One region of the Streptomyces sp. NPDC088733 genome, then DNA from elsewhere that is predicted to be linked to it. Evidence: riboswitches for the same ligand, from Rfam matches in the RefSeq annotation. Region 1 holds a riboswitch; each other region holds the start of a gene.

Region 1 (3,201 bases):
CACCTGCCGCGGCAGACGATCATGACGCGGCTCCCCCGGGTCTACCAGACCCTGCTGGACCTGCAGATGCTGGACATCACCCGCGAGCCCATCGAGATCGCGCCCACAGCCCACTACTCGATGGGCGGTGTCTGGGTCCGGCCCGAGGACCACAGCACGGACGTCCGCGGCCTGTACGCCATCGGCGAGGCCTCCAGCGGCCTGCACGGCGCCAACCGGCTGGGCGGCAACAGCCTCATCGAGCTGCTGGTCTTCGGCCGTCTCACCGGACAGGCGGCCGCCGCCTACTCCCAGTCGCTGACCTCGCAGCCGCGGTCGGCGTCCGCCGTGGCGCACGCCCGGGCAGAGGTCGACGACCTCCTCGCGGCCGACGGCCACGAGAACGTCCGCGCCCTCCAGCGCGCCATCCGCAACACCATGACCGAGCACGCGGGAGTCGTCCGCGACGAACAGGGGCTGCTGACCGGGCTGGAGGAACTCACCGCGATCGAGAAGCGGATGGCGGACATCGGCGTCCACCCCGACATCGCCGGCTTCCAGGACCTGGCGCACGCCTTCGACCTCAAGGCGGCGGCGCTGGCGGCGCGGGCCACACTCGAATCGGCGCTCGAACGCCGCGAGACCCGTGGCTGCCACAACCGCAGCGACTACCCGGACCTGGACCCCGCGTTCCAGGTGAACCTCGTCTGGTCCCCGACGACGGGGATCACCCGCGAGAGCATCCCGCCCGTCCCCGAGGAGATCTCCGCCCTGATGGAGGACGTCTCCACCGAGGGGAAGCTCGCCGAGTGACGCCCGGCTCGCGCGCATTGGCGCGCGAGCCCGCCGGGCGCCTGTCACAGGCGGGGTCCCCGCCCGGTCATTTTCTCCGTACGCACGAAACTCTCCGAGAGGAAGCTCCCATGAAGGTCGTCGTCATCGGCGGAACCGGGCTCATCGGCTCGAAGGTCGTCCGCAACCTCAGCGACCACGGGCACGAGGCCGTCGCCGCCTCGCCCAACACGGGCGTCAACACCCTGACGGGAGAGGGCGTCGCCGAGGTGCTCCAAGGCGCGCGGGTCGTCGTCGACGTCTCCAACTCGCCCTCGTTCGAGAACGAGGCCGTGATGCACTTCTTCCGCACCGGCACGACCAACCTGCTCAAGGCGGCCGCGGAGGCCGGTGCCACCCACTACGTCGCGCTCTCCATCGTCGGCACGGACCGGCTCCCGGAGAACGGCTACTTCAGCGCCAAGCTGGCCCAGGAGGAGCTGATCAAGGCGTCGGGCCTGCCGTACTCCATCGTCCACGCCACGCAGTTCTTCGAGTTCACGAACGGGATCGCGGACTCGGCCACCGAGGGCGACACGGTGCGCATCGCTCCCGTCAAGTTCCAGCCCATCCACTCCGACGACGTGGCCCTCGCCGTCGCCCGCACCGCGGCCGGCGCCCCCCTCGACGGAACGCTGGAGATCGCCGGCCCCGACGCCTTCCGGTTCGACGAGCTCATCCGGGACGCGCTCGCCGCCTCGAACGACCCCCGTACGGTCGTCGCGGACCCGCACGCCCCCTACTGGGGGTCCGAGCTGGAAGAGAGCTCGCTCGTGCCGCTCGGGAGCGCGCAGCTCGGCGCGACCCGCTTCGCCGACTGGCTGGCGCTGCAGAAGTGACGCCCGCGGATGGCCCCTGCCCGCCGGGGGGCAGGGGCCACCGCCATGCGGAGCGCGACCGGGCGCACACGACCCGGCGGCACCTGCTCGACATCTGCGCGGTGCGGCCCGAGCCGTCCCACGCCCTTTGAGGAAGATCCATACAGCCCGCGTTTGGCAGCATTTGACCGTGTTGCCCGCGGGCCGTGCTGATGCCGTGCCCTCCTGTCGACGCGCTGAGCAGCGGGATCGGGTTAGTCTGTCCGTCGTACCGGACACGGGGTGCCCCACCGAGGGCTGAGATCACACCCGTCGAACCTGAACCAGTTCGCACTGGCGGAGGGATGTCTTCCATGCCTTTGACGCATGTTTCCGACGGCCGGCAGACCGTCTTCGACGGCCGTATGCCGGCGGCAGCGGGCGATCTCCGCATCGAGGCGCACGGCATACAACCGGTCCCCGAGACCAACCGCTACGGCGGCCCGGGGCGGCTGTTCACCGTGTGGTTCGCTCCCAACCTCACCATGACCGGCGTGTTCACCGGCACCATCGGCATCGCCCTCGGGCTGGACTTCGCCACGGCGCTCGCGGCCGTCGTTCTCGGCACCGTGATCGGCGCGATCCCCACCGCGTACCTCGGCACCTGGGGAAGCCGGACCGGCGCGGGGCAGTTGCCGCTGGCTCGGCTCGCCTTCGGCCGGGCCGTCGCGCTCCCCGGCATCCTGCAGTGGCTGTCCTCGGTCGCCTGGGACGCGCTGATCGGGCTCTTCGGCGGCGACGCGCTGGCCCGGCTGTGCGGACTGCCGTTCTGGCTCGGCGTCCTGGTGATGATGCTCGCCCAGGGCGCTCTCGGCGTCCTCGGCTACGAGGCCATCCACCGGCTCCAGATCGTCATGACCTTCGTGCTCGCCGCCGCGTTCGCGCTGATCGCCTGGAGGCTGCTCGACGGCGTCCACCCCGCGGCCACGGGCTCCGCCCACGGCGCCGACCGGGGCGGCGCGTTCGTCCTGACCAGCACCATCGCGCTGAGTCTCGCGCTGTCCTGGGCCCCCTACGCCAGCGACTTCAGCCGCTACCTGCCGCGCACCACCTCCCGCCCGCGCATGTTCTGGTTCACCACCGCGGGCCTGGTGGTGTCCTTCGTGGCCGTCCAGGCGCTCGGGCTGTGGGGCGCGTCGGTGCTGACCGACCAGACCGCTGCCGGGGTGGCCGATCTGCTGGGAGGCGGGGCGGTGGGCGCGTTCGGGCTGCTCGCCGTGGCGTTGGCGGCCCTGTGCAGCAACGCCATGAACGACTACAGCGGATCGCTCGCCCTCCAGACCGCCGGCGTGCGCATACCGCGCCCGGCGGCGGCCGCCTTGGCCGCCGCCCTCGGCTTCCCCCTGGTGCTGTGGATGCACGCCGCCGACACCACGGCCCGCTTCCAGAACGTCCTTCTGTTCGTGGGCTACTGGATCCCGGGGTTCGTGGCGATCGTCGTCGTCGACTGGCTGGCCCGGGCACGGGCGCGGGGCGGCGAGGAGATCGACCTCGCCGCCGAGACCGGCCGTCCGCAGCCCGGGCTGCCGGCCGT
Region 2 (3,201 bases), on a different contig from region 1:
TCGAGCAGAAGTGCGCCGTCTTCGCCGGCTCCGCCGGCAGGGTCTCGTCGTGGAAGGCCCGTGCCGTGTCCGGGTCGAGGGCCAGGTTGAACTGGTCCTCCCAGCGGAACTCGAAGCGGGCGTCGGACAGGGCGTCGTCCCAGTCCTGGGCGCCGGGGTGGCCCTTGGCGAGGTCGGCCGCGTGGGCGGCGATCTTGTACGTGATGACGCCGGTCTTGACGTCGTCGCGGTCGGGCAGGCCCAGGTGCTCCTTGGGCGTGACGTAGCAGAGCATCGCCGTGCCCCACCAGGCGATCATCGCGGCGCCGATGCCGGAGGTGATGTGGTCGTAGGCGGGCGCGATGTCGGTGGTCAGCGGGCCGAGGGTGTAGAACGGCGCCTCCTCGCAGATCTCCTGCTGGAGGTCGATATTCTCCTTGATCTTGTGCATCGGGACGTGCCCCGGCCCCTCGATCATGGTCTGCACGCCGTGCCGCTTGGCGACGGAGTTGAGCTCGCCGAGCGTGCGCAGCTCCGCGAACTGCGCCTCGTCGTTGGCGTCCGCGATGGAGCCGGGGCGCAGGCCGTCGCCCAGGGAGTAGGTGACGTCGTAGGCGGCGAGGATCTCGCAGAGCTCCTCGAAGTGCTCGTAGAGGAAGCTCTCCTTGTGGTGGGCGAGGCACCAGGCCGCCATGATCGAGCCGCCGCGGGAGACGATGCCGGTCTTGCGGCGGGCGGTGAGCGGGACGTACCGCAGCAGGACGCCCGCGTGGACGGTCATGTAGTCGACGCCCTGTTCGGCCTGCTCGACGACCGTGTCCTTGTAGATCTCCCAGGTCAGCTCCTCGGCCTTGCCGTCGACCTTCTCCAGGGCCTGGTAGAGGGGAACGGTGCCGATGGGGACGGGGGAGTTGCGGAGCACCCATTCGCGGGTGGTGTGGATGTTGCGGCCGGTGGACAGGTCCATGACCGTGTCGGCGCCCCAGCGGGTCGCCCAGGTCATCTTCTCCACCTCCTCCTCGATGGAGGAGGTCACCGCGGAGTTGCCGATGTTGGCGTTGACCTTGACCAGGAACCGCTTGCCGATGACCATCGGCTCGATCTCCGGGTGGTTGACGTTCGCCGGCAGCACCGCCCGGCCCGCCGCGATCTCCTCGCGGACGACCTCGGGGGCGACGTTCTCGCGGATCGCGGCGAACTCCATCTCCGGGGTGATCTCGCCGCGCCGGGCGTACGCGAGCTGGGTGACCGGCTGCCCGCCGCGTCCGCGCCGCGGCAGACGCGGGCGGCCGGGGAAGACGGCGTCCAGGTTGCGCAGCCCGCCGCGGGGTGACGTGTGCTTGAGGCCGTCGTCCTCGGGGCGGACGGGGCGGCCGGGGTACTCCTCGGTGTCGCCGCGGGCGACGATCCAGTTCTCCCGCAGCGGCGAAAGGCCGCGGCGGACGTCGGTGGTCACGTTCGGGTCGGTGTACGGGCCGGACGTGTCGTACAGCGTCACGTCCTGGCCGTTGGTCAGGTGCACCCGGCGGACAGGTACCTCGATGTCCGGGCGGGACCCGGTCACGTAGCCCTTGTGCCAGCCGATTTCGCGCGCGCGTGCATCCTGCATGGTCATGAGACCCACTCCCTACGCCGGCATTACCCGGTAACAGGTTCAGCGGTCGGCGCAGCTGGTGGCCCTCGGCCGGTCAGCGCCCTCTCAGCCCGGTGCTCCGAGCTCCCGCGGTGTGCAAAGGTGCGACCACGCTAGCGGGTCTTCTCCGGCGCGCACCAGTGGGCCTTGGGATGATCGGCGCGTGGACTCCCCTCATGCGCAGCCCCCCGGCCCCGGCAACGGCCACGCCCACGGCCCCGGTCACGGGCACAGTCACGGCCACAGTCACGGCCATGGCCACGGTCCGGTGCCGCCGGTCTCCCGGCATCTGCGGAAGGTGATCGCCGCGGTGCTGATCCCGTTCGTCGCCGCGGTGGTGGTCGGGCTGGTGGTGCTCTGGCCGAACGGGGTGCCGGCCCACAAGCGCTCGGGCGTCGGGTTCGACCAGCAGACGCAGTCGGGCCGGGTGGTGCGGGTGGAGAACGTCAAGTGCGCGGACGTGAACGCGGAGCCGAACACCGGCGGCCCCGGCGCGGCCCCGCCGAAGACCCCGTCGATCTGCGAGCGGGCGACCATCCGCGTCACCTCGGGCAAGGACACCGGCCGTACCTTCACCGAGATCGTGCAGCCGACCCAGACCCGGCACTACACCGAGGGGCAGAAGGTCCTGCTGTCCTACGCGCCCGGCGCGCCGAAGGAGTTGCAGTACTCGGTCACCGATGTGGACCGGGCGCTGCCGCTGTGGCTGCTGGCCGGGCTCTTCGCGGCGGCGGTGGTCGTGGTCGGGCGGCTGCGCGGGTTCCTGGCGCTGGCGGCGCTGATCGTCAGCTTCGCGGTGCTGACGCTGTTCATCCTCCCGGCGATCCTGCACGGCAGCGACCCGCTGCTGGTGGCGGTCATCGGCGGCAGCGCGATCATGCTGATCGCGCTCTACATGTGCCACGGCCTCAACGCCCGTACCTCGGTGGCCGTCCTCGGCACGCTCTGCTCGCTGCTGCTGATCGCGCTGCTGGGCTCGGTGTTCATCGACTGGGCGGTGCTCAGCGGCAACACCTCGGACGAGACCGGGCTGATCCACGACCTCTACCCGGGCATCGAGATCCACGGCCTGCTGCTGGCGGGGATCGTGATCGGATCGCTCGGTGTGCTGGACGACGTGACGGTCACCCAGACCTCGGCCGTGTGGGAGCTCCGGGACGCCGATCCGGGCGCCAGTTGGCACAAGTTGTACCGGGCGGCGATGCGCATCGGGCGCGACCACATCGCCTCGGTCGTCAACACCCTTGTGCTGGCGTACGCGGGCGCCGCGCTGCCCCTGCTGCTGCTGTTCTCCATCGCGCAGCGCGGCGTGCTGGCGGTGGCGGGCAGCGAGTTGGTGGCGGAGGAGATCGTCCGGACCCTGGTCGGCAGCATCGGGCTGGTGGTGGCCGTGCCGCTGACGACCGCGCTGGCCGCGCTGGTGGTGTCGGCGGACCGCTCCGGGAGGGACACTGTCCCCACGGGCGGCGGGCGCCGCCGGCGCCGGGCACGGTGAGTTCCTGAAGTACGGGGGTGGACGGGGTGGTCGGGCTCCAGGGGAGGGTGACCGGGGCCGTGGGCCCGGGGCTGGTCGGCGAGGTGATCGTGCA
Region 3 (3,201 bases), on a different contig from region 1:
GCAGCGCCTGCACCGGGGTGCCGGGCAGGCTCTCGTCCGGGGTGAACAGCCACTCCAGGGCTTCCTCGTCGCTGAACCCGTCGTCCTTGAGCAGGTTCAGCGTGCCGGTGAGGCCCTTCACGATCTTCCCGTCGCCGATGAAGTCGGCGGGGACCATGAGCACCCTGTTCTCCCCGCGGCGCACCGCGATGAGCAGCCCTTCCTTGATCATCTGGCGGACCCGGGTCACCTCCACGTCGAACTGCTCGGCGATGTCGGGGACGGTCAGCCAGGAGGGTACGAGGGCATCAATCTTTGCGTCGATCTCGGTCACAGGACAAGCGTGCCATCCCGGACCCGTACCGCGGTACTCGTGGCGTCCACCAGGGGCATGCGGGGCCCCCGGCGGCAGGCCGGGCCGGCTGTCCGAACCGGTCAGAGGACGGCGGCCCGCAGCTGGACGGCGGGGTCGGCGAGCAGGGTCCGGTCGACCCGGGCCTCCCGGGCGATGAGCTTGCGGGCCTGGGCCAGGTCGCGTGGGCGGCCCACCGCGAACAGCGCGACGAGCACGTCGCCGCGCAGCCACAGCACCGACCAGGCGGGGCCGTCCGGGTCGCCCCGCAGCAGCATCTCGTCGGATGCGCCGTGGTAGCCCGCGTACTGCACGAAGCGCCCGAACTGCTCGGACCAGAAGTACGGGACGGGGTCGTAGGCCTCGTCGCCGCCCAGGATGTTGGCGGCCGCGGTGCGGGGCCCCTGGACGGCGTTGTCCCAGTGGTGGATGAGCAGCCGCCGGCCGTACCGGGCGGAGGGGAAGGAGGCGCAGTCCCCGACGGCGTACACGCCGGGCACGGAGGTGCGCAGCCGGTCGTCGACGAGGACCGCCCGGTCCGGGCCGAGGTCGACCCCGGAGCCGGCGAGCCAGTCCGTCGCCGGCCGGGCGCCGATGCCGACGACGACGGCCTCGGCGGCGATCTCGTCGCCGTCGGCGAGCCGGACGAGGCCGGGTTCGACAGCGGCGACCGCGGCGCCCGTGCGCAGTTCGACGCCCGCCTCCGCGTACCAGCCGCGCATCCGGTCGGCGATCCGCTCGGGCAGCACGCCCGCCAGCGGCCGGTCGGCGGCCTCGACGACGGTCACGGCGCAGCCGGCGTTCCGGGCGGCCGTGGCGAACTCGGCGCCGATCCAGCCCGCGCCGACCACGACGACCGTCTTCCGCGCCTCCAGGACCGGGCGCAGCCGGGCGGCGTCGTCCAGGGTGCGCAGCATGTGCACGCCGGGCACCCCCGCGCTGCCGGGCAGCACGATCGGCTCGGCGCCGCTCGCCACGACGAGCGTGTCGTACTCCACCGGGCCTGCGTCGGTGAGCAGTTGGCGCTCGTCCGGGCGCAGCGCGCTCGCGTGCCTGCCGAGCAGCAGCTCGACGCCGATGCCGCCGAAGTCCACCTCCAGCAGCGCGCCCGGGCCCTCGTCGGCGCCGAAGAGGACCCCCTTGGACAGCGGCGGCCGGTCGTACGGGGGATGCCGCTCCGCGCCGAGCAGCGTGATCGTGCCGCCCCACCCCTGCTCGCGCAGGGACACGGCGGTCTGCACCCCGGCCATCCCGGCCCCGACGACGACGGCTCGCTGCTCGCTGCTGCTGGTCACGCTGATCACCGTAACCCCGGGTGGCGCGCGCTCCGGTAGCGGCGCCCTACTCGCCCTCAGGAGTGCGTACTAAAGTGGCGCTCGAAGCACTCGCGGGAGCCCGGCGCACCGGGCTGAGAGGGCGGCTGGCCGGCCGCCGACCGTACGAACCTGATCCGGGTCATGCCGGCGAAGGGAGGAGCGGAACACCGTGCAACGTCATGACGCGTCCCACCCGGCCGACGCGGTCGTCGTCGGCGGCGGGATCATCGGACTGGTCACCGCCTGGAGGGCGGCCCTGCGCGGACTGCGCACGGTGGTCGCCGATCCCGAGCCGGGCGGCGGCGCCGCCCAGGTGGCCGCGGGGATGCTGGCCCCCGTCACCGAGCTGCAGTACGGCGAGCAGGCCCTGCTCGACCTCAACCTCGCCGCGATCCGCCGCTATCCGGCGTTCGCGGCCGAGCTGGAGGAGACCACGGGCCTGGACCTCGGCTACCGGGCGTGCGGCACGCTCGCCGTCGCCCTGGACGCCGACGACCGGGCGGAGCTGCGCGAACTGCACGCCTTCCAGACCTCCTTGGGACTGAGCGCGGAGTGGCTGAGCGGGCGGGAGTGCCGTCGCCTGGAGCCGATGCTCGCGCCCGGTGTGCGCGGCGGGCTGCGTGTCGACGGCGACCACCAGGTCGATCCGCGGCGGCTGGTGGCGGCGCTGCTGCGGGCCTGCGAACTGTCCGGGGTGGTGTTCCGCCGTGCGGCGGTGGCCGGGGTGGACGTCACGGGCGACCGGGCGCGCGGGGTGGTGCTCGACGACGGAACGGTGCTGGCCGCCGGGCAGACCGTGCTGGCCGCCGGGAGCCGCAGCGGCCTGCTCGGCGGGCTGCCCGAACACCTGCTGCCGCCCGTGCGCCCGGTGAAGGGCCAGGTCCTGCGGCTGCGGGTGCCGGCGGCGTACGCGCCCTTCCTCTCCCGCACGGTGCGGGCCGTGGTGCGCGGCGCGCATGTCTACCTCGTGCCGCGGGAGAACGGCGAGCTGGTCGTCGGCGCCACCAGCGAGGAGATGGGCTGGGACACCACCGTCACGGCCGGCGGCGTGTACGAGCTGCTGCGCGACGCCCACGAGCTGGTGCCGGGCCTCACCGAACTGCCCCTGGTGGAGACGGTCGCGGGACTGCGGCCCGGCTCCCCCGACAACGCCCCGATGCTGGGCCGCACCGCACTGGACGGCCTGCTCGTCGCCACCGGCCACCACCGCAACGGCGTGCTCCTCACCCCGCTCACGGGCGACGTGATGGCGGAGGTGCTGACGGGCGGCGAACCGCCCGAGGTGGCCCGTCCCTTCTCCCCCGGCCGATTCACCCCTCAGGAGCAGTACGCATGACCGCGATGACCGTCTCCGTCAACGGCGAGCCGCACGAGGTGACGCCGGGACTCACGCTCGACCGGCTGGTCGCCGGTCTGACCACCGCCCCCTCCGGTGTCGCCGCCGCGCTCAACGAGACCGTGGTGCCGCGCGGGCAGTGGCCCGCAACCGCGCTGTCCGAGGGCGACCGCGTCGAGGTCCTGACCGCTGTGCAGGGAGGCTGACCGCCATGGCCG

Evidence for each region. A riboswitch is a leader RNA that binds a small molecule or an ion and turns the genes downstream of it on or off. The one in region 1 is predicted to bind thiamine pyrophosphate.
Region 2: it holds a riboswitch for thiamine pyrophosphate, as region 1 does, so the genes downstream of both, thiC (phosphomethylpyrimidine synthase ThiC) here and ACIP64_RS04855 (purine-cytosine permease family protein) in region 1, are expected to answer to the same signal.
Region 3: it holds a riboswitch for thiamine pyrophosphate, as region 1 does, so the genes downstream of both, thiO (glycine oxidase ThiO) here and ACIP64_RS04855 (purine-cytosine permease family protein) in region 1, are expected to answer to the same signal.

What each region holds. Positions count from the first base shown of each region.
Region 1 covers NZ_JBIVLH010000002.1:322,807-326,007, forward strand. Annotated here, with positions in the region: gene ACIP64_RS04845 (L-aspartate oxidase) at 1-792, shown strand, start outside; gene ACIP64_RS04850 (SDR family oxidoreductase) at 903-1,649, shown strand; TPP riboswitch at 1,897-1,990, shown strand; gene ACIP64_RS04855 (purine-cytosine permease family protein) at 1,982-3,201, shown strand, end outside.
Region 2 covers NZ_JBIVLH010000029.1:58,069-61,269, reverse strand. Annotated here, with positions in the region: gene thiC (phosphomethylpyrimidine synthase ThiC) at 1-1,594, opposite strand, end outside; TPP riboswitch at 1,586-1,713, opposite strand; gene ACIP64_RS35595 (YibE/F family protein) at 1,776-3,107, shown strand; gene ACIP64_RS35590 (hypothetical protein) at 3,134-3,201, shown strand, end outside.
Region 3 covers NZ_JBIVLH010000005.1:102,052-105,252, reverse strand. Annotated here, with positions in the region: gene ACIP64_RS11235 (Rv2175c family DNA-binding protein) at 1-313, opposite strand, end outside; gene ACIP64_RS11230 (NAD(P)/FAD-dependent oxidoreductase) at 415-1,626, opposite strand; TPP riboswitch at 1,709-1,821, shown strand; gene thiO (glycine oxidase ThiO) at 1,817-2,983, shown strand; gene thiS (sulfur carrier protein ThiS) at 2,989-3,189, shown strand; gene ACIP64_RS11215 (thiazole synthase) at 3,195-3,201, shown strand, end outside.